Regions from separate parts of the Anoxybacillus sp. PDR2 genome, predicted to be linked through region 4. Evidence: riboswitches for the same ligand, from Rfam matches in the RefSeq annotation. Region 4 holds a riboswitch; each other region holds the start of a gene.
What was found. A riboswitch is a leader RNA that binds a small molecule or an ion and turns the genes downstream of it on or off. The one in region 4 is predicted to bind cobalamin.
Positions count from the first base shown of each region.

Region 1: another riboswitch for cobalamin. It lies ahead of GRQ40_RS03515 (ribonucleoside-diphosphate reductase subunit alpha); the one in region 4 lies ahead of GRQ40_RS12115 (ABC transporter substrate-binding protein).
Region 2: another riboswitch for cobalamin. It lies ahead of GRQ40_RS02845 (hypothetical protein); the one in region 4 lies ahead of GRQ40_RS12115 (ABC transporter substrate-binding protein).
Region 3: another riboswitch for cobalamin. It lies ahead of GRQ40_RS08220 ((2Fe-2S) ferredoxin domain-containing protein); the one in region 4 lies ahead of GRQ40_RS12115 (ABC transporter substrate-binding protein).

Region 1 covers NZ_CP047158.1:718,292-723,901, forward strand. Annotated here, with positions in the region: gene GRQ40_RS03515 (ribonucleoside-diphosphate reductase subunit alpha) at 1-1,622, opposite strand, end outside; cobalamin riboswitch at 1,747-1,943, opposite strand; gene GRQ40_RS03520 (hypothetical protein) at 2,089-2,550, opposite strand; gene GRQ40_RS03525 (carbon starvation CstA family protein) at 2,870-4,948, shown strand; gene GRQ40_RS03530 (YbdD/YjiX family protein) at 4,941-5,144, shown strand; gene GRQ40_RS03535 (ketopantoate reductase family protein) at 5,302-5,610, shown strand, end outside.
Region 2 covers NZ_CP047158.1:602,382-607,991, reverse strand. Annotated here, with positions in the region: gene metE (5-methyltetrahydropteroyltriglutamate--homocysteine S-methyltransferase) at 1-1,145, opposite strand, end outside; cobalamin riboswitch at 1,447-1,627, opposite strand; cobalamin riboswitch at 2,090-2,295, shown strand; gene GRQ40_RS02845 (hypothetical protein) at 2,482-2,724, shown strand; gene mmgD (citrate synthase) at 2,748-3,854, shown strand; gene GRQ40_RS02835 (bifunctional 2-methylcitrate dehydratase/aconitate hydratase) at 3,951-5,399, shown strand; gene prpB (methylisocitrate lyase) at 5,493-5,610, shown strand, end outside.
Region 3 covers NZ_CP047158.1:1,715,163-1,720,772, forward strand. Annotated here, with positions in the region: gene ubiB (2-polyprenylphenol 6-hydroxylase) at 22-1,698, shown strand; gene rraA (ribonuclease E activity regulator RraA) at 2,185-2,664, shown strand; cobalamin riboswitch at 2,729-2,920, shown strand; gene GRQ40_RS08220 ((2Fe-2S) ferredoxin domain-containing protein) at 3,050-3,439, shown strand; gene GRQ40_RS08225 (energy-coupling factor ABC transporter permease) at 3,436-4,176, shown strand; gene GRQ40_RS08230 (energy-coupling factor ABC transporter substrate-binding protein) at 4,180-4,464, shown strand; gene cbiQ (cobalt ECF transporter T component CbiQ) at 4,461-5,174, shown strand; gene GRQ40_RS08240 (energy-coupling factor ABC transporter ATP-binding protein) at 5,191-5,610, shown strand, end outside.
Region 4 covers NZ_CP047158.1:2,521,152-2,526,761, reverse strand. Annotated here, with positions in the region: gene GRQ40_RS12135 (sensor histidine kinase) at 1-158, opposite strand, end outside; gene GRQ40_RS12130 (response regulator transcription factor) at 155-832, opposite strand; gene GRQ40_RS12125 (ABC transporter ATP-binding protein) at 839-2,563, opposite strand; gene GRQ40_RS12120 (PH domain-containing protein) at 2,957-3,571, shown strand; cobalamin riboswitch at 3,787-4,001, shown strand; gene GRQ40_RS12115 (ABC transporter substrate-binding protein) at 4,138-5,103, shown strand; gene GRQ40_RS12110 (FecCD family ABC transporter permease) at 5,069-5,610, shown strand, end outside.

The DNA.
Region 1 (5,610 bases), 1.8 Mb from region 4:
AAAGCGAGCAAATGATGCCATCCAAATGTGCCTAGTCCGACAGCCCGATATTTTTGATTTGTCAACTGTGCCTGCAAAACAGGGATTTGGTTTAAGTCAATCACGTTATCAAGCATGCGCATTTGAATAGGGACGAGCCGTTCAAGCACATCGTCCATAACGGCTTTAGCTAAATTGATCGATGATAGGTTGCAGACGACAAAATCGCCAGGGATTTTTTCAATGATGATTTTCCCATCTTTTACATATTGTTTTTCCATCACGGTCGGGCTTTGATTTTGGGCAATTTCAGTGCAAAGGTTGCTACAATAAATCATGCCGAGATGTGAGTTCGGATTTTTTCGATTCACTTCATCGCGATAAAACATAAATGGTGTGCCTGATTCTAGCTGGCTGCGCATAATGCTTTTCATAATTTCAATAGCTGGAACTCTCTCTTTTGAAAGGCGCTTTTCTTGAACGCATTCCCAATATTTTTGACGAAAACTGCCGTCCCCTTTTTCTTCATCATAAAAGTCTTCTAGACTGAATCCCATGATTTGTCGTATTTCGTGTGGATCAAATAAATACCAATCTCCGCGTTTTTCTACTTGCTCCATAAATAAATCAGGGATGCAAACGCCTGTGAATAAATCGTGTGTCCTCATCCGTTCATCGCCATTGTTTAATTTGGCATCTAAAAAAGCAAAAATATCTTTATGCCACACGTCTAAGTAGACAGAGATGGCTCCTTTTCTTTGGCCAAGCTGATCGACGCTGACAGCGGTGTTATTCAATTGCTTCATCCATGGAATCACGCCGGATGAAATCCCTTTAAATCCTTTAATATCGCTGCCGCGGCTGCGAATCTTTCCGAGATAGACGCCAATGCCGCCCCCTGCCTTGGAAAGGTTAGCAATATCGGTATTGCTGTCGTAAATACCTTGCAGGCTGTCATCAATCGTATCGATAAAGCAGCTTGATAGCTGACCATAGTTTTTTCCTGCATTGGCTAAAGTCGGAGTGGCAACCGTCATATATAAATTGCTTAATGCCCAGTATGCTTCTCGGATAAAGGCAAGTCGCTGCGTTTTTGGCTCTTTGGCCATCAATGTCATCGCGATGATGAGAAAGCGCTCTTGCGGCAGTTCATATAAATTTCTTTCATAATCACGGGCAAGATAGCGATCTGCAAGCGTGCGGAGACCGATATAGGTAAATAGCTTGTCTTTTTCTGGATTGATGATCGCTCCAATCTCTTTAATTTCTTCTTTTTCATAATCATCAAGCAAAGAATGGTTGTAAACTCCCTTGGAAACGAGAGAAGCGACCAGCTCGTAAAAATCACCGTAGCGTTCTTTTGGATGATAACCGCGATTTTGAGCTGCTTCGTGATAAAGCTTCTGTAAATAAATGCGGGCGCAAACAAAGGTCCAGTCTGGTTCTGCTTCGCTAATATATGAAAGTCCCTCAAGAATGCAATCATTTGCCATTTGTTCGAAGGACGCAGTGTCTTTGTTTTGAATCATGCGAAGCACACGCTTGATATATTCGGATGTGTCTAGATGAGGAAATTCATTTGTAAGATCATGAATCCAGGCAATCAATTCTTCTTGAGAAACGGTTTGAAAAGTAAACGTCATTATCGGCTCCTCCTCTTTCCAATAAAAAAATCCACTCCGGATTGAGTGGATGAAACGATAGTATAAAAAGGAATAAAACTTCCCTTCTTAAACCATCGCTTCATCTTCTCCCTCCCCGAAGAATGTGAAACGAAACAAGCAAGGCAGGTCTCCTGACTTGTGCTTCTTCCTACTTTGGATCCTTCCCGTATACGCGCCGTATAAGCTTTCGTATACAGTGGAGCTTCCATTTCGTCCGCACATACAGTTGCGGGGGCAGTTCTGGATTTACACCAGATTCCCTATTAAGTCCTAAGGGACACCTTTACTTGTGGTTTGTTCTACTATATATAGTTTTGTTTTTATTCTTCGATACAATATATTGTGTTTGTTAGTTGCACTGGTATCATCATATAATAAATCAATGGAAAATTCAACTATAATATTTCTGAAGTGGAAAAATAAAAAACGCGCTCGATCGGCGCGTTTATTTTTGAAGTGGGAGAAATTTAATAAGCAGCGAGCGAATCAGTAAACCGGTGAGCACACCAGGAATAACTGAGAGCATTGGCAGCCAAATTGGTCCAAAAAAAATGCCGAAGATGGTAACGCGGGAAGAGTACATCAGTCCAACTGTGACAAAATAAGCTGAAAAAACGAATGGAAGAAAAGCGTAAGGAGAGCGACCACCGTCAGCATCTTTATAAGCATCCCACATTGCAAAAAAATACAAACACGGATAAAACATAAGCCATTGAAAATCAATGACTTGGGTTGCTTCGATTGTTTTTCCCAAAAAGCTCAGGCGAATGGCTTCATTAAATCGGGATTGAGAGTTTACAATAAATTCTAATAAAATAAAGATGGTTCCTTTGAAATACTTTTGATTCAAAAGCTGTCCGAATCCTGGTAAAGCAATACTCCATAACAACCGTTCAATTGCTTTCACGTTTTCTTAACCCTTTACTAATGGATTTTATTTGTTGATCATCGACTATATCCTATATCGCCTCGTATATAGAAAAAGAGCCCTGCCTTATTTTTATCATTTCCGCTTTTTACAGTTTATATAATTACATTTTATTGAAAATATACATTTTGTTCCTATTGAGATCGGGAATTTGAAAATGGTGCATGTTAGGTGTGTAATTTGACATGTTATGTCTAGTTTTGTTCATGTTAAGAAAATATTTGGGTAACTTTTCAGAATAGTTAGTATAATCGCTGTGAGTAGAGTATAATTTTTTAGTGCAAAGGGGGAGAGGATTTTGAAAGCGGTTAAATCAATCGTGATTTGGGGATTGATTTCGATCATTGGAGCCATTGGCTTTGCGGTATTGGCTCTGCACCGCGGCGAAACGATTAATGCGATTTGGCTCATTGTGGCAGCGGTGTGTGTATATGCAGTGGCTTATCGTTTTTATAGCAAATTTATTGCGCAGAAAGTATTTGAGCTGGATGATAATCGCAAAACACCAGCTGAAGTGATGAATGATGGAAAAGACTATGTGCCGACGAATAAATGGGTGTTATTCGGACATCATTTTGCTGCTATTGCAGGAGCTGGCCCGCTTGTTGGCCCTATTTTGGCATCACAGATGGGATATTTGCCGGGCACGCTTTGGATTGTAGTCGGTGTGGTACTAGCAGGTGCGGTACAGGATTTTGTCATTTTGTTTGCTTCAATGCGCCGCAACGGAAAGTCACTTGGTGAAATGATTAAAGAAGAAATGGGCTCCTTCACAGGGCTTGTTGCTATGCTTGGGATTTTAGGTATCATGATTATTTTATTAGCCGTGTTAGCGTTGGTGGTTGTGAAAGCGCTTGTAGGAAGCCCGTGGGGAATGTTTACCATTGCGGCAACGATTCCGATTGCGATTTTTATGGGAATTTACATGCGCTATCTGCGGCCAGGCCGCGTAGGGGAAGCTTCATTGATCGGTTTTGTTCTGCTGATTGTTTCCCTTATTGCGGGACAGCATGTGGCTGAACATCCGACATTAGCCAATATGTTTACATTTAAAGGGGAGACAATTGCTCTTTTAATGATTGCTTATGGATTTGTGGCTTCGGCGTTGCCTGTATGGCTATTGCTAGCGCCGCGCGATTATTTAAGCACTTTTCTTAAAATCGGAACGATCGTTGGTCTAGCGCTTGGTATTCTTGTTGTTGCACCTGATTTGCAAATGCCTGCTGTGACCAAATTCGTGGATGGAACAGGACCTGTATTTTCAGGAAATTTATTCCCATTTTTATTTATCACCATTGCGTGCGGAGCTGTTTCTGGATTCCATGCTCTTGTTTCTTCCGGAACGACGCCAAAAATGATCGAACTCGAAAGTCATGCCCGCCCAATCGGATATGGGGCGATGCTTATGGAGTCGTTTGTAGCGGTAATGGCTCTTGTCGCAGCATGCGTGCTAACACCAGGGGTTTATTTTGCGATTAATAGTCCAGCAGCTGCTATTGGCACAGATGTAGTCCAGGCTGCCCAAACGGTTTCATCTTGGGGATTTGTCGTTACCCCAGACGCATTGACAGAGTTGGCCAAAGATGTAGGGGAGCAAACGATTTTATCGCGTACAGGCGGTGCACCGACTTTGGCTATTGGGATGGCAGTGATCCTTTCAAAAGTGATTGGTGGAAAAGCATTTATGGCTTTTTGGTACCATTTTGCGATTTTATTTGAAGCGCTATTTATTTTAACGACGATTGATGCGGGAACGCGTGTTGGCCGCTTCATGATTCAAGATATTATCGGACATTTTTATAAACCATTTGCTAAAACCGATTCATTGCCGGCCAATATTATTGCAACGGCTTTATGTGTACTCGGATGGGGATATTTCCTCTATCAAGGAGTCATTGATCCGCTTGGCGGAATCAATACATTATGGCCGCTGTTTGGTATTGCCAACCAAATGCTTGCTGGTATCGCCCTTTTATTAGGAACGACTCTTTTATTTAAGATGGGGAAAAAGGCATACGCATGGGTAACGTTAGTGCCAACAGTGTGGCTATTAGTTGTAACGATGACAGCTGGATTTCAAAAATTGTTCCATCCGGATGCTAAAATTGGATTTTTATCACATGCGAAAGTATTCAGAAATGCGCTAAACGAAGGCAATATTTTAGCACCAGCGACGACAGAAGCGCAAATGCGGCAAATTATTATGAATGATTATGTAGATGCAGCGTTATGCGGCATTTTTATGCTCGTCGTTTTAGCTGTGCTCATTTCGTCGATTAACATTTGGATTAAAGTATTGAATAATAAAGCAACACCTCTTAAAGAAGCTCCTTATATTCCACGGGATGATGGAAATGGGGTTAAGCATTATGCGTAAGCTTCTAGCAAATATGATCAAATATCGGCGGCAATTTTTCGATTTGCTTGTTGGGGTGCCGAATTATGAACGTTATGTTGAACATATGAAAACGCATCACCCGGGAGAACCGATTAAGTCGCGAAAGGAGTTTTTTTGCGAGGCACAAGATGCAAGATATAACGCCAAAGGTGGAAAAGTATCTCGGTGTTGCTGAAAAAAGGGGGATTCTGATCTCCCTTTTCTCTTTCTTTGCTGTTTAGAAATGCCAGAGAACATGATAGGATTTTTTTATGGAGCCTTTATTTTGTTTTATCGGTGAAGGATTGTCGGTTTAGGGACGTTTCATCCAATCTGCTGAGGAGGAATCAAAGATGCGTATATTAGTAGTGGGGGCTGGAGCAGTCGGCGGTTATTTTGGCGGTCGTCTGCTGGAAAAAGGAGTAGATGTCACGTTTCTTGTTCGCGAAAAAAGAAAACAGCAATTAGAAAAACGAGGGCTTGTCATTCGCAGTGTCCATGGTGACGCACAGCTAACTCCCAAGCTGCTTGTTGCCGCAGAGGAAGCAGTACCGTTTGATGTTGTCATTTTTTCTAACAAAGCGTATCATTTGCCTGAAGCCATTCGCGATGTCAAGCCATATGTAGGAGAAGGAACGCTTATTTTACCGCTATTAAATGGT
Region 2 (5,610 bases), 1.9 Mb from region 4:
TGTTGATTTTGAGCATAATAATGAGCGCGCTTTCCTTCGCCATCGATGAATCGTTCTGTTAAATACACAAGCTCCTCCAGCTTTTCATCAGCAAATGCCAGCATCTGCTGCAAGTTCAAAGGCAATGTTTTTTCGTATGTTGTCGTAACAGGGACATGCAGCAAGCTATTTGATGGCTGCAGCCATAACCGTTCAGATGGGACAGAATGCAAAATTTTTTCCACGAGACGGCTGGCTGCCGACAGGTCGGTCCGCCAAATATTGCGTCCATCAATCACCCCTGCCGCTAGCACTTTATCTTCTGGAAAACCGCTCTTCGATAAATGGCGCAAATTTTTCTCTAGGCCATAAACAAAATCAAGGCCAATCCCGCTAACAGGAAGCTTGATTAGTTCTTCATACCAGTCTACTGCCTCAAAGTATGTCTGCAACATCATCTTTAAGTTAGGAGCAGCTTGAGGCAACCGCTCATAAACAGATACAAATTCCTCCATCTCTTTTTTGGTTAAGGAAGTAGCAAGAATGGGTTCATCAATCTGTATCCATTTTACCCCCTCGCGCTCCAGCTCCTTTAGTATTTGCTCATAAAGCGGAAGCAGCAATGATAGAAAATAGGAAAATTGCTTTTCATCATAGCCTTTGGAAAGCTTCATAAACGTATAAGGTCCGATCAAAACAGGTTTTCCTTCAACTCCTAATTTCTCCTTCGCTTCCCGAAAATCCTTTAATGGTTTGTTTTCTGTTATATGCAGGCGGGAGCTTTGTTCCTTGCTCCATTCTGGAACAATGTAATGATAATTGGTGTTAAACCATTTCGTCATTTCGCATGCTGGTGCTTTTTCATTGCCGCGCGCCATCGCGAAATAAACTGAGAGAGGAACCTCTCCCCCCTGATAATCGAAACGTTCAGGAATGAAACCAAACATAGCCGCTGTATCAAGCATATGATCATAAAGGGTAAAGTCGCCAACCGGCACAAGATCAATCCCTATTTCCCGCTGCTTTTTGATATGGTTTAGACGAATGGACTGCATCGTGTCCAAAAAAATTTTTTCGTCTATCTCTCCATTCCAGAAAGATTCTAATGCTTTTTTCCACTCTCGTTTTTCCCCAATACGTGGATAGCCAAGATTGCTTGATTTCATTTCCTCACTCTCTCCTATCATTTTATTTTTATCGTTTTTCCACTCTCTACCTGATCTTTAGGCGGGACTTGCCTGATAGGAAATCTATGTTGTCCATTCGATGGCTCGGTTTCCCGTTCATCCTTCCAGCTGAGTTGCTCTTCTCCTCACATCTCCCCGCATTCACCGCGATTTGACGTCATGTTTCTTTTTCCGAATAAAAAAAAAGCATTCCTAACGCTCCAACGGAAGCTAGAAATGCCATAAAAAAGGATTAATCCCTTTGTCCATGATGAACACCTCCCTATCCTCCGTAGGTAAAAGCAGTGTTGTCAGAACAGGCAGGTCTCCTGACTTAAGGATCATTGCTTTCCGCTCGCCTTCCCAATCTTTGATCAGTGGCAGTAAAGCGGAAAGCTCCTCTATTACAGTGGCGGGACCGTGCCGGAATCTCACCGGTCTTCCCTTTTCATCCGCAGGGAGCCTTGGACTGGGCCATTTAGTCTTGACTCACCTTTGGAACCTGTTCCCACATTTATTTTCTTGTTCGCCAAGAAAAAAACGCTTCAAACCTCCATTCTAAGCCTGTCATGAAGTATCAGAAAAATTTTACAATAACCCTATCATTCTTCGAAAAAATTGTCAAGGAGATTAAGTCTTCTGATTCATGGCGCAAATCTAATTTCGACAGAAGTCGATCGCTTTTATTAAGATTAACCATTCAAAAAGAGCATTCCAGTTTCAAAGCGTAACAAGTATCAACCAATAAGCTGTAGACCGTGTTGTTCGAATGCTCAACCGTCGAAATCGGAGCATCACCTTCTCATTTTTCATCCTTAAGTTATATCTAGATAACTTTCATGATCGAACACTGTCGGAAGCAGCCCAGGCCACCTGTTAGAAAGTTAAGAATTTTTTTGTTTTCGTCTCAGAAAAAATATGATATAGTGAACTTGAAAATTGAATAACTTTGGTTAGGATCAGGTATCGGTAAGCAAAAGAGCGCTTGACCGGTTTAAAAGGGAAGTTCGGTGCAAATCCGACGCTGTCCCGCAACTGTAAATGGGAGCAACCTGCCAAAACCACTGTTGAATGCTTGACATATCAACGGGAAGGGGCTAGGAAGCGATGAACATAAGCCAGGAGACCTGCCTGATTCGGTCCACACCAAAAACCTACGAGGATAGGGGGTGTTGAGGAAGCGGAAAAAATATATGTTTTTTTGTATATGTTTTTCATAGGGAATCGTATGCGCTTTTTCAGCATCTTCATTTGCGAAGATGCTTTTTTTATTTGCTTCAAGCGCATGTCCATCATTCGAATCGTATTGGAACTTGAGAACGAAAGGACAGACATCATGCACAACACATTCGGAACAAAGCAATATTTTTTGGAAGCGTTTAAGCAAACGGTCATGAACAATTTTACAATACATCCACCCGTTTCTTTAATGGATCTGTACGATCATTATCAATCGGAAATTGCCGTCCGCCTCCCTTTGTCAGAACAGCCATCATGCCGTGCTAATTTGCAGCAAGCATATCAAGAAATACGACAAGAACTTGTTTTCAGCAAGGAGGCGGCAGACGAAAGCAAATGATTTTAAATTAAGGAGGGATCTTTTTGGAATTTCGTCCAGGATTAGAAGAAATCATAGCGGCTGAAACGAAAATTTCATTTCTTGATGTGGAGAATGAAGAAATCGTCATCCGGGGATATGATCTGATCAAGCTTGCAGAAACCAAAACATATACCGAGGCAGCACATCTGCTTATTGAAGGAAAACTACCGTCACAGCCAGAAAAAGAGCGCTTTGAAATGCAGCTTCACACACAAAGAACACTGCCGCAAGAACTGGTGAAAATTTTGAAGCAGCTGCCGCAAACTACCCATCCGATGGATGCACTGCGAACCGGTATTTCCGTTTTAGCCAGCTTTGACCCACATCTCGATGAACGAACAGAAGCGGCTAATAAAGAAAAAGCGATTAAGCTTTTGGCTCAAGTACCTGCCATTATTGCAAGCAGCCATCGCTTGTTGCATAACCAGCCAGTCGTTCCATCGCACCAAGAACTCTCTTACAGCGCCAATTTTCTATATATGCTGACAGGGAAGCAACCAAGCGAGCTGGAAGTGGAAATATTTGACCGTTCGCTCATCGCTTATATTGAGCATGAGCTGCCAAACTCGACATTTACAGCGCGCGTCATTTCCTCCACCCACGCCGATTTGTACGGAGCATTGACAGGGGCTGTGTCATCGTTAAAGGGGCATCTTCATGGAGGAGCCAACGAGGCCGTGATGTATATGCTCAAAGAAGCAGAATCGCCAGAAAAATACAAACAGCTGCTCTATCAAAAGCTAGCCAATAAGGAACGAATTATGGGATTTGGTCATCGCGTATACATGAAAAAGATGGATCCACGAGCCTTGCTTATGAAAAAGGCGCTTCAAGAGCTTAGCGAAGTCCGCGGCGACACGACTCTGCTCGAAATGTGCGAGGCGGGAGAAACAATTATGAGAGAAGAAAAAGGACTCTATCCAAATCTAGATTACTATGCTGCTCCTGTCTATTATTTGCTTGGTATTCCAATTGAGCTTTACACACCGATTTTCTTTAGTGCCCGAACCGCCGGCCTTTGCGCCCACGTGATTGAACAGCATAACAATAACCGGCTATACCGCCCTCGCGTCAAATATGTCGGAGAGCGCCACCTGCAAGTGAACTGAAAAAGCAGATTAAACGCTCACCCGAAGAGGAATTGGGGCCAGCAATTCCTCTTCTTTTTATCATAATATAAATGGAGTCTAGAAAGGAAGAGATTCATGAGTGAAGTTTTAATAAAAAATAATGAAAAACAACAAACAGACGAATTGCTCGTTCAAATTGCGGATTATGTTCTTCATGGAAAAATCGAAAGTCATGAAGCATTCGAAACAGCCCGCTATGTCCTATTGGACACGTTAGGCTGCGGCATTCTTGCGCTCCGCTATCCGGAATGCACAAAACTGTTAGGCCCCATTGTGCCAGGGACCGTCGTTCCTAACGGCTGCCGCATTCCCGGAACTTCTTTTGTTCTTGATCCCGTCCAAGGCGCATTTAATATCGGCTGCATGATTCGCTGGCTTGACTATAATGATACATGGCTAGCTGCGGAATGGGGACACCCTTCTGATAATCTCGGAGGCATCTTAGCCGCTGCCGATTATGTAAGCCGCCGCAATATTTCGCAAGGAAAAAAGCCGCTGAACATGAGCGATGTGCTGAAAGCGATGATTCAGGCCCATGAAATTCAAGGAGTGCTTGCACTGGAAAATAGTTTAAATCGCGTAGGATTAGACCATGTACTCTTCGTTAAAGTGGCGTCGACAGCTGTTGTCACCAAGCTTTTCGGCGGGGGGCGCGAAGAAATAATCAATGCCCTATCGAATGCTTGGCTCGATAACTCCAGCCTGCGTACATATCGTCACGCCCCAAATACAGGATCGCGAAAATCGTGGGCTGCTGGAGATGCAACAAGTCGCGCTGTTCGTCTTGCACTCATGTCATTAACAGGTGAAATGGGATATCCAACCGCTCTTTCCGCACCAAATTGGGGATTTGAAGATGTGCTATTCAAAGGGCAAAAGTTGAAGCTTGCTCGTTCTCTTGGATCATATGTAATGGAGAATGTTCTTTTCAAAATTTCTTATCCTGCTGAGTTCCATGCCCAAACAGCAGTCGAGTGCGCCATTGAGCTCCATCCTGAAGTGAAGGATCGCCTGGACGAAATTGAGGAGATTATCATTACAACCCATGAATCAGCTATCCGCATTATTGATAAAATCGGGCCATTGCATAATCCAGCTGATCGCGACCATTGCCTTCAATACATCACAGCGGTCGGTCTTATCTACGGAGATTTAACGGCTGATCACTATGAAGACGAAATCGCGCAAGATCCAAGAATCGATGCGCTTCGCGAGAAAATGACCGTTATCGAAAATAAACAATACAGCCGTGACTATCTTGATCCAGAAAAGCGTTCGATTGCTAACGCCGTACAAATTCGCTTTCAGAATGGCAGCGAAACAAGGCAAATCGTCCGCGAATATCCGATCGGACATCGTTTCCGCCGCCAGGAAGCAATCCCTAAATTATTAGAAAAATACACGAAAAACCTTGAAACACGTTTTCCAAAAAAACAGATTGACCGCATCTTAGACATTTCTCTCGATCAAGACCGGCTCGCAGCTACCCCTGTACATGAATTTGTCGATTTATTTGTCATTTAATCATTTAAAAATACTAAAGCAGGTTTCTCTTGAAGCTAGGAGAAAATGAATGCTTATGCCTTGGAAAACTCATAGGAAAGGGAGGGAGCTCCTTTGGTTTGGATTGTCGAACGTGAATCAACACAACACGAACTTGCCGAACGATTTCGCTATTTAATGAACGCTCCAGAAATTTTGCAAATTCCAGGCGCTCATGACGGAATGGCGGCCC
Region 3 (5,610 bases), 810 kb from region 4:
GCTGCAAAAGGAGACAGACCAATGGCCGGAAAAAGGATGCGTCATGTAAGTCGTTATCGGGAGATCGCTGTCGCTTTGATTCGCCATGGCTTTGGGATCGTAGCGGAGGAAATCGGGTTTTCCCAGTTTCTTTCTCTTCCACAAAGATTATTTTTCGATGCGCAGGAAAAGAATGAAAAAACAATTGGAGAACGAATCAGGCTCGTTTTACAGGAGTTGGGTCCAACTTTCGTGAAGCTGGGGCAGATTGCGAGCACGCGTCCGGATTTAATTCCTGGCCCTATTATTCGGGAATTGGAAAAGCTGCAAGATCAAGTTTCTTCTTTTTCATTTGCCGAAGTCGCACGAACAGTTCAAGAGGAATTAGGAAGTGATGTGGATCGATTGTTTCAACAGTTCGAGGCGGTTCCGATTGCGGCCGCTTCGATTGGACAAGTTCATCGAGCCATCTTGCATTCAGGAGAACAAGTCGCTGTTAAAATTCAGCGCCCGAATATCGCCCATATGATTGAAACGGATTTAGAAATTCTGCAAGATTTAGCGATTCTCGCTGAGCGCCGCCTTTCATGGGCTGCGCAATATCAAATCGGCGATATGGTTGAAGAATTCTCGCAATCTCTTCGGGCCGAGCTTGATTATACGATTGAAGCGAGGAATGCTGATAAAATTTTTCAGCAATTTAAACAAGATCCTAGCATTTATGTTCCAAAAGTATTTTGGGAGTATTCAAGCAAAAAAGTGCTAACGATGGAATATGTGGAAGGAATCAAACTTAACGAGTTGGAGCGGCTGAAGGAAAGCGGATATGACTTGAAACATTTGGCCGAACGTCTAACCAAGGCAATTTTGCAACAAATTTTAAGAGAAGGGTTTTTCCATGGAGATCCTCATCCCGGCAATCTATTCGTATTGCCGGGGGAGGTGATCGCTTTTATTGATTTTGGGATGATCGGGCGTCTGACGCCAGATATGAAATATCACTTTTCTTCGTTAGTGATTGCTTTAATGCGTCATAATACAGATGGGATCGTTAAATCGCTGTATCAAATGGGGCTTGTTCCTGAGCATGTCGATGTATCGCGATTGCATGAGGATATCGAACAATTAAGAGAGAAGTACTACAATGTTCCGCTCAGCCAAATCAGTCTTGGCGAGGCGCTTCATGATTTGTTTCATGTTGCCTTTCAACACTCTATTCGCATTCCGAAGGATTTAACCCTTCTGGGAAAGACGTTGCTAACAGTGGAAGGCGTAGCAGAGCAGTTAGATCCGGAGCTGAACATTCTCAATATTGCTGAACCATTTGGACGCCAGCTATTAAAGGAGCGCTTGCATCCTAAACATCTAACCGAAGAAGTGTGGAAGCGCGTGTTCAATTATGGAGAAATGTTGCTGGACTTCCCTAAGAACATGAAGGAGTTAACGGCATTTATTAAACAAGGAAAGCTGCATTTGAAAATGGATATTCCTGAATGGCCGCTTTTTTTAAAAAAATTAGATCAAATTAGTAATCGCTTATCCTTCAGTATTGTGCTGCTGTCTTTCAGCATTATTATGGCAGGGATTATTATTGGCTCTTCTTTAGGTAGGCAATCGACTTTACTTTGGAAAATTCCAGTAATTGAGATTGGGTTTGGTATCGCCTCTTTGATGTTTTTATGGCTGTTATATTTAATTTATAAATCCGGACGGTTTTAGCTGTTGACCTAATCGCTGGTGGTGGATTACTTGTTTTATTTCTCGTGCTGTATAAAATGGAGAACCACGGTTAGAGGATAGGCCGCTGACTTGTCTCGGTCACGCCAAAGCGTGCTGTCGAAACCTGCTTATATAGGGACTGCCTGCAGAGGCTCGACTAGAATGTGTTACGATAATAATTTTATGTAAACAATCCGGTGTGCTGATGATCCAATAAAAATCATTGGCATTACTTGATTCCCAGCTTTTCTGCCGTAGTCGGCAAGCAAATGACTTGCCGACTGGGCATGCATATGGCAGAAAAGCTTGTGTCTAGCTCAATCATTCCATATTTTTAGTAAAATGATCATCCACACTTGCGGGAAACCATATTAGTTCTTCTTATTTCACCGTTCCTCTGTTTTTTTTTGACGGATTTTGCAGGATTTTTTTTCAAAATGTCAAAAGGATTTAATAGACAAAGAAAAATGGGGGAAGGGAAATTAAATGAAGACAGCAGATTTATGTGATCAATTTTTGTCGGAGCTGCAAGTGTGCCAATTACCGTTGCATTCTTATGGCGGAAAAACAGAGTTTTCCGGACCGATTGCCACTGTTGAGGTATTCGAGGACAATGTGCTCGTTCGCGAAGCGCTAGAAACCATTCCGGCAGGCACGGTGTTAGTTGTTGATGGAAAAGGTTCGCGAAATTGTGCATTGCTCGGAGATCGTCTGGCACAAATCGCTTGTGAACGAGGACTTGCAGGCGTGATTGTCCATGGTTGCATTCGCGATTCAGCTGAAATTGCGCAAATGCCGCTTGGCGTAATCGCTCTTGGGACATGCCCTGTCAAAAGCAAAAAAGAAGGGAAAGGGGCGCGTGATCGCGTTCTTGAATTCGGGGGCGTACATTGGGAGCCGGGCGCGCATGTGTATGTTGATAGCGATGGAGTTGTTGTCGCTAAAACAAAACTGTTCGAAAAATAAAAATGGTTGACTTTTTTCGAAAATTCATCATATCATTGTGGAGGAACAACTGAATCATTGAATCGTTTGCTAAAGCAAGTAAGGTGCCTTTCTCTATTGGGACAGGCTTAAAAGGGAAGTACGGTGAAAAGCCGTCACGGTACCCGCCACTGTGATGAGGAGCTTCATTGCATCATGTCACTGAAGGAAACTTCGGGAAGGCGCAATGAAGCGATGATTCTAAGTCAGGAGACCTGCCTTATTTGCTCGGCCGGATACCTACGGGATTATAGGTAGACGTGCGGGGGAATGGTATACATATGCATTTGTGATTGGCCGTATGCATTTTTCTGCACCTCTATCGATAGAGGTGCTTTTTTATTTCATCAAAAAGGAGAGGATCGGTGTGACAACGTGGAATTTAACTGGAGTAAAGCATCACGTATTGATCTGTAACGGCGGCAGCTGCATGCGAAAAGGCGGAGAGGAGGTGACAATCGCCATTCGTGATGAAATTGCGCGGCTGGAATTGGACAGCACTGTACACACAACGAGAACGCGCTGCAATGGCCGCTGTAATGATGCGTGCGTAGTAATCGTGTATCCGCAAGGAGTTTGGTACAAGGGGGTGACGCCGGATAAAGGAAGAGAGCTTGTCCAAACACATTTAAAAGATGGTGATCCTTTAAAAGATATCGTCACCTATCAGTATGGAGAAGATGGATTATCGATGTGCCATCCAACAGCTGCGGTTGGCATTACTAAAAAAGCTAGCATCAAGGAGGAGAGGGTATGAAGCAATGGAAGTTTCTGCTGCTGCTATGTGGCCTTGTTGTTTATTTTACTGTCAATAGCGGCACACCAGCCTATGCTATGCATATTATGGAAGGATTTTTGCCGGTGAAATGGGCGCTATTTTGGTGGATTGTTTTTCTGCCGTTTTTCATCGCCGGAGTGCGAGCGCTGATGAAGATCGCAAAGCGCCATCCTGAATTAAAATTGTTGATTGCGCTTTCAGGAGCTTTTACCTTTGTACTTTCGGCGTTAAAAATCCCATCGGTGACAGGCAGCAGCTCCCATCCGACTGGAGTCGGGCTCGGGGCCGTTTTATTTGGTCCGCTAACGATGACGGTGATGGGGAGCATCGTTCTTTTATTCCAAGCGTTACTACTGGCGCATGGGGGATTGACGACATTAGGAGCGAACGCGATGTCCATGGCGGTATGCGGTCCGCTAGTAGCATACGGGGTGTATCGTTTAGGAAAAAGGTATAACATTTCGCAGCGATTTGTCATTTTTTTAGCCGCTTTTCTTTCTGACTTGGCCACATATGTAGTTACATCATGGCAATTGGCGCTTGCTTTTCCCGACACAACAGGAGGAGTAGCAGCTTCATTTCTTAAATTTGCCGGAATTTTTGCGATTACGCAAATACCGCTCGCGATCACCGAAGGGCTGCTGACTGTTGTTGTGTGGAACTTTTTATCTACTTACAGCAGTCGAGAGCTGAATCAACTTCAGAAAGGAGCCTAGCAGATGAAGCGAAATCTATTGCTTATTGTTCTTGCTTTTGTATTAGCTGTCGCTCCCTTGCTATTGGTTCGCAATTCGGATTTTGGCGGTACAGATGATCAAGCGGAAAAAGCGATTCAAACGATCGTCCCGGATTATAAGCCTTGGTTTGAGACGATCTTTTCACCGCCGGGTGGGGAAGTGGAAACATTGTTATTTTCTTTGCAAGCCGCGCTTGGCGCCGGGGTGATTGGCTATATTATCGGCGTTTATAAAGGTCGAGCCGGTCGAAGAGATGAAGCGGAATGATTCGGCATTTTGACATGATTGCCTATCATAATCGTCTGCGCTGTCTGCGGCCTGAACAAAAGACTTTATTCTCTTTTCTCTTGCTTTTGAACACTATGGTAGGAAGCAGAGGAACGCATCTTTTTATTATTTTCTGGCTAGCCATATGGACGATTGGGTATGCAGGTGTTTCTTGGAAAGTATATGTAAAAACGTTGGGAATGGTCATCCTTTTCCTTTTAATTAGCTGGCCGATTTTGCTTATTTCCCTTGATTCATGGCACATATCCGTGAATCGAGGAAATATTCCGGCAGCAATCGATGTATCGCTGCGCTCCATTGCAGCATGGTCGTGCTTATTTTTCCTTTTAGTAACAACGCCGTTTCCAGAGTTGCTCTATGTATTAAAAAAACTGAAAATACCATCTGTTATGATTGAATTACTATTTTTTATGTATCGATTTGTCTTTGTGTTTGAGCAGGCGGCGGAGGAATTATATACAGCGATGAAAGCCCGCAACGGCGGCAGTCATTGGCGGCATGGCGCCATGCTTATTTTTCAGCTTTGGCAAAAAATATGGGACGCTTACCATGCTTTATTGCTCGCATTACGGGCGCGCGGGTTTTCCGATGAGCTTGTCTATATTCAAAACGAAACGTGTGGTGTATGGAGCAAGCGCTATATTGTAGAGGCGATTGCCGGAATGGGGGTACTCATATGGATGAGATGATTGAGAGGAAAAAAAGATGTTGAGATTAGAAGAGGTGTATTACCAATATCCTCATGGCCAAGAAGTGCTGAAGGGAGTGTCTCTTCAGATTTTCAGAGGGAAAAAATATGCGCTTATTGGCCATAATGGCTGTGGGAAAACGACGTTATTTTTGCATATGAACGGGCTGTTGCGCCCCAATCGCGGATGCATCTATTGGAAAGAGCAAAAAATGGATGACCGGCGCCAAACGATTCAACAATGGCGCCGAGAGGTAGGCATTGTTTTTCAAAATCCAGAACATCAGCTTTTGGCTCCTGTTGTGAGAGATGAATTAGCCTTTGGCTTGCATCAGCTGGGGCTACATGAAGCAGAAATCAATCAGGAAATCGACAGAACGGTTCGTGAATTTGGCCTGCAATCATGGATGGACAAGCCTGTCCACCATTTAAGTCTC
Region 4 (5,610 bases):
AAATTAATCAGCTCGCGCACATAATCGGACGGATGGTAATGAAAATGGCGGTACAAGTAATTCGTTAAGAAAAAAGCGATCGTCCAACAAGAAATTAACGAAAAGATCCCGATGAAAAAACGCCATATGAAAAGAAAGATGGAAGGACGCTTGTTCACGGCTGCTGCACCTCTAAGCGGTAGCCTAAGCCGCGGACAGTTATGATTTTAAAGCCGCTCTTTTCTTCAGAAAATCGTTCGCGCAACCGTTTGATATGGACGTCGACGGTTCGTTCATCCCCTTCATAATCATAGCCCCAAATATCTTCAATTAATTCATCTCTTGATAGTGTCCTTCCAGGATAGCTCGCTAGCTTGAATAAAAGCTCAAATTCTTTTTTCGGAATCGTGAGCATAGAATCGTCCCACGTGATCGTGTAAGTTTTCTCATCAAGCAACAGCCTTCCTGCTTGCACTGTGTGCGAATTCGCGATGCGGTAGCGTTTCAACAAGGCTTTAACCCTTGCTATCAGCTCCATTGGTTCAAAAGGCTTGACTAAGTAGTCATCCGCCCCCAGCTCAAATCCCCTCACTTTTTGTGATGTCTCGCCTTTAGCGGTAAGCATTAAAATGGGGATATCGGCAAAAAGCCTAAGTTCTTCGCACAATTCCCAGCCGTCCATTACCGGCATCATAATATCGAGAATGGCCAGATCTATTTTGACGGTTTCTAGCAATCGAAGCGCCTGCCGGCCGTCAGCCGCTTCGTAAGTTTCAAACCCCGCACTCTCAAGCAAAACTTTCAAAAGCTCGCGAATATGATCATCATCATCCACAATCAATAACTTTGCCATATGTTCTCATCCTTTAGCGGTATTTTTTTGCATTTCTTCATGAAGATGCAATTGTTGGATGGCGAATTCTCGATAAAGCGCATGGGTGGCAAACAGCTCTTGATGCGTCCCCATTCCCGTAATCTCGCCTTTTTCCATGAAAATGATTTGATCAGCGTTGATGACCGTCGATAATCGATGGGCAATCACGATCGTCGTTCGTCCTTTCATTAAGTTTTGCAGCGCTTTTTGCACCGCCATTTCCGATTGGCTGTCGAGGTTGGACGTGGCTTCGTCCAATAATAAAATGCGCGGGTTGCGCAGCAGCGCGCGGGCGATGGCGATGCGTTGGCGCTGCCCGCCGGAAAGCTTGATGCCTCTCTCGCCGACCTCTGTTTCATATTTTTGTGGCAATTCTTCAATAAACGGAGAAGCATAGGCCATGTCGGCTGCCCATTTTAATTCTTCGTCACTTACTTGATGATCAAGCCCGTAGCAAATATTGTCACGAATCGTTCCAGCGATAAGCGGACTTTCTTGAGATACATAACCAATTTGCTGGCGCCATGAAGATAAAGAAAGGGCATGAATAGGTTTCTCGCCGAGAAAAACGCTGCCGCTTGTCGGTGTATAATACCGCTCTAAGATGGAAAAGAACGTCGTTTTTCCTGAACCGCTCGGGCCGACGATCGCTGTCACTTTTCCCGGTTCAATCGTAAAGTTTACGTTCTTTAAAACCGGTTCACCGTTTTCATATGAAAACGATAAATGGTTGACATGGATCGGTTCATAAATGTGGACGACCTCTTCTCCAGACAGATAGTCTTCTTCCTGCTCGCACAGCGTGGCCATGATGCGTTGTGTGGCTCCCATCGCTTTTTGCAATTGTGTAAAGAAAGTACTGAATGCAGCAAGCGGCATGACCATCTGGAAAAGATATAAAATGTAAGCAACGAGCCCTCCGGCCGTCATTGCCCCTGTAGAAACCCGATATCCGCCAAAGCCGAGAATGACAACAAGCAGAAGCATAAGCACAATTCCCATCAATGGCATGACCATGGCCTGAACTTTTGCTTCCTTCAATCCATAGCGAAATAAATGCGAAATGCCTTTTTTTCCTTTTTCATATTCAAGCTGTTCCGCATTGGATGATTTCACAAGGCGAATTTCTGACAGCACTTGTGTAATAAAAGCAGTAAATTGCGCCGTTTCATCCTGCAGCCTTTTAGAGTTTTTAAACATTTGTCTTCCTAACGGGATCATAATGCTAACGGCTAGTGGAAGCAGAATAAAGATAATCAACGTCATTTTCCAATCTAAGTACAGCAATAATGCGACAGAGCCGGTTATGGAAATAATGCCATTGAAAAAGTTGGCTGTATGCTCTGTAATTAATCCTTTCACAATAGCGGTATCATTTGTAATTCGGCTAACCGTTTCCCCTGTACGATGACGATCATAGTACGGAATGGTCAAATGCAGCAGCTTCTGCCATACTTGTTCTCTTAGTCTGGATACAACCGTTTCTCCTGTATAGTTAATCAAGTAGATGGAGAAGCCGCTAGCGATCGTTTGTGCAATAAAGGCGCCAACAAGCAAAATGATCGTCGTTTTATTTAATGATGAAACGGTGAAGCCATCGATCATTTTTTTCGTAAATAGCGGAATCGTTAAGCTGACGATGGAAGACGCCACGCTTAAGAATAGCGCAATAATCATGATCATTTTAGGCGGCTTCGTTGCTTGAATCATCCAGATAAACGAGCGCCAGTCTGCTTTTTCTTCTAATGATTGCTTTTGCACGATTTGATCACCACTCTTTTTGCTATGATTTTTATGCTGTCGTGTATGTATTGTACTTGATGTTTATGAACAGAATATGAACTTTGGGACATCATCATAAATATATTATAGCACTCGCATCGTCTCTTGATCCTGTGACAAGGCACGGAGGTTTCAGCGAAGAATGACGTTTATAAAAAGTTGTATTGGACAGTGTTCTATGATTTGCCTCCATCTGTTAAAAAAGGATTGTGCTTTTGAATCGGCTATAAATCCATTTTTTATTTTTTCTGTTTATCGGATCTGGAAAGCAAATGGATGGTATAATGGGATTGTAAGAAAAGAAAGGGGAGGAGATGCTGGATGTTTGGCAAAGTTGCTGCTGATGTTCTCGGATTAAGTGATATCGGCTCTGTCATTAAACCCGAAAATTATGATAAAGTGGACGCAGACGATTATGTGATGCATGAAGATGGAGAAAAGATTTATTTTTTGATTAAGTCCAAATCAGATGAATATTGCTTTACTAACCGAGCGCTTATTCATTTAGATGGGACGAGCGCGACAAGTAAAAAGCGAACGCTGCGCCGTTATGATTACTATAAGCATCCAATTGCCGGCGTATCGCTTGAGACGGCAGGCACGGTCGATTTAGATGTAGAGATTAAATTTACCATCGGATCGGAGCACTATTCGATTGATGTGCATAAAAAGCATCTGGAAGAAGTGAAAGATTTATATAAAGCACTTTTAAAAATTTCAGAAATTTGCCATGAAAATGAAACGACGCTCGACTTTGCGCGAAAAAGTCTCGATGTTGCCTCCTCCGTGCTAGGGCGTGTCGCCAGCACTCCAAACAGCATTGCTGAACAGTTTAAAGAGCTAAATCAAATCGCGTTCAACTGGCTTGTTGAGACTAAGAAGCAGTATACAGTGAAAGATTTTGGGGATGTATTTGAACGCTATATTAACAATTAATAGCGATCCAAACGACTCGAATGGCGATAAACTGCTGTTCGAGTCGTTTTTACGGTAAGTCGGTGGATGTGCTTTCATCACGCCAATGCGTTAAAAAATGAGATCCATATAATATAGAGACGGGAAAAATGGCGAATTCCGTCATTTTTTTGTTGCCAAACAGCCTTTCGTCCTTTAATATTGTAACTGTCAATTGTTCGATTATTTTTTACAATTGTATATCGATGCAGAAGGGTGCCGAAGTGAGCGAATCGCTAATAGGCTTAATAGGGAATCTGGTGCGAATCCAGAACTGTCCCCGCAACTGTAAATGCTGACGAAATGAAATAACCACTGTGCGGTATTGATGGGCAAGCTGTTGGCCGCATGGGAAGGTTCAAAGTAGGATGAAGCATAAGTCAGTAGACCTGCCCTGACTGCTCGATGTTTCCAATCTTCGGGGGGTGAGATGGCGAAACGGCAAAAGGTGGTTATTATGCTGCCACAACTCTATGGTTTGTCGTTTCTTGCTCATTCCGTCCGGGATGGGCATTTTTTAATTTATATGTGCAGGAGGAGAAACCATGATGAAGCAACTGAGGTATTATACGTGGCTGCTTGTGTTGATGCTGACGTTCGGCCTTCTTGCCGCGTGCGGTAATCAAGAAACAGACAAATCCACTCATTCATCCAATGCGAAGCAAGAAGCAACAGCTGCTTTCCCGGTAACCGTTAAGGACGGATTAGGGGAAGAGGTCACGATTCAGTCCGAACCGAAAAAAATCGTTTCGTTAATTCCGAGCAATACGGAAATTGCCTATGAACTTGGTTTAGGAGAGAAAATTGTTGGAGTCAGTGATTTTGATAACTATCCGGAAGATGTAAAAAATAAAGAAAAAATTGGCGGCATGGAGTTTAACGTGGAGAAAATTATTTCACTCAAGCCTGATTTAGTGCTTGCCCACGCATCGAGTGCCCATAATTCGCGGGACGGCCTGCAGCAGCTGAAGGATGCGGGAATTACAGTGCTTGTTGTGAACGATGCCAAAACATTTGATGATGTTTACCATTCGATCCAATTAATTGGACAAGCAACAGGGACAACGAAAAAAGCCGATCAAATTGTTAACCAGATGAAATCAAAGCTTGAAGCCATCAAGGAAAAAGCAAAAAACGTGAAAAATCCGGTAAAAGTATGGGTGGAAGTGCAGCCGGCGCCACAAATTTATACAGCAGGAAAGGGAACATTTATCAATGACATGCTGCAAGCGATTTCAGCAGAAAATGTGGCTGGCGATCAAGAAGGATGGCCGATGTTTACGGAAGAAAAAGCGGTAGCGCTCAATCCGGATGTAATTGTTGTCACGTATGGAGACTATGTGAAAGATGCTGTAAAGCAAGTGATGGCACGACCGGCGTGGAAGGACGTTTCGGCGGTTAAAAATCAACGCGTATATGAGGTGAATTCTGATTTAGTCACAAGATCAGGCCCACGCCTTGTTGAAGGGGTAGAGGAACTTGCCAAAGTCATTTATCCGGAAATCTTTAAATAATATAATTGCCTACGTCATCGCTCTTACGGCGGTGGTCGTGTGCATGTTGTTAGGGATATCGATAGGCTCACTATCGATTCCCTTTTCGTCTATTATTGACATTTTTTTAGAGCAATGGTGGGGAATTGCGCCGTCCCCTGACATTCCTGATACGCTTGTGCAAATTGTGATGGCCATCCGCTTGCCGCGCGTTGTTTTGGCTTTTTTAGTCGGCGCTTCCCTTTCGTTGGCGGGAGCGGCGTTTCAAGGATTGCTAAAAAATCCATTGGCTGATCCTTATACGCTTGGAGTATCATCGGGCGCGTCAGTCGGAGCGGTCGTCGTTTTGTTCTTTCATCTGCAATTGCCGTGGTTTGGATCGTTTACATTACCGATCATGAGCATTGCGTTTGGATTGCTGACTCTTTTTCTCGTTTTGTTTTTTACTCGCGCCGTCGATCCGCGCATGTCAGTGGAAACGATCATTTTAACCGGAATTATTTTCAGCGCATTTTTCAGCGCGTTGAT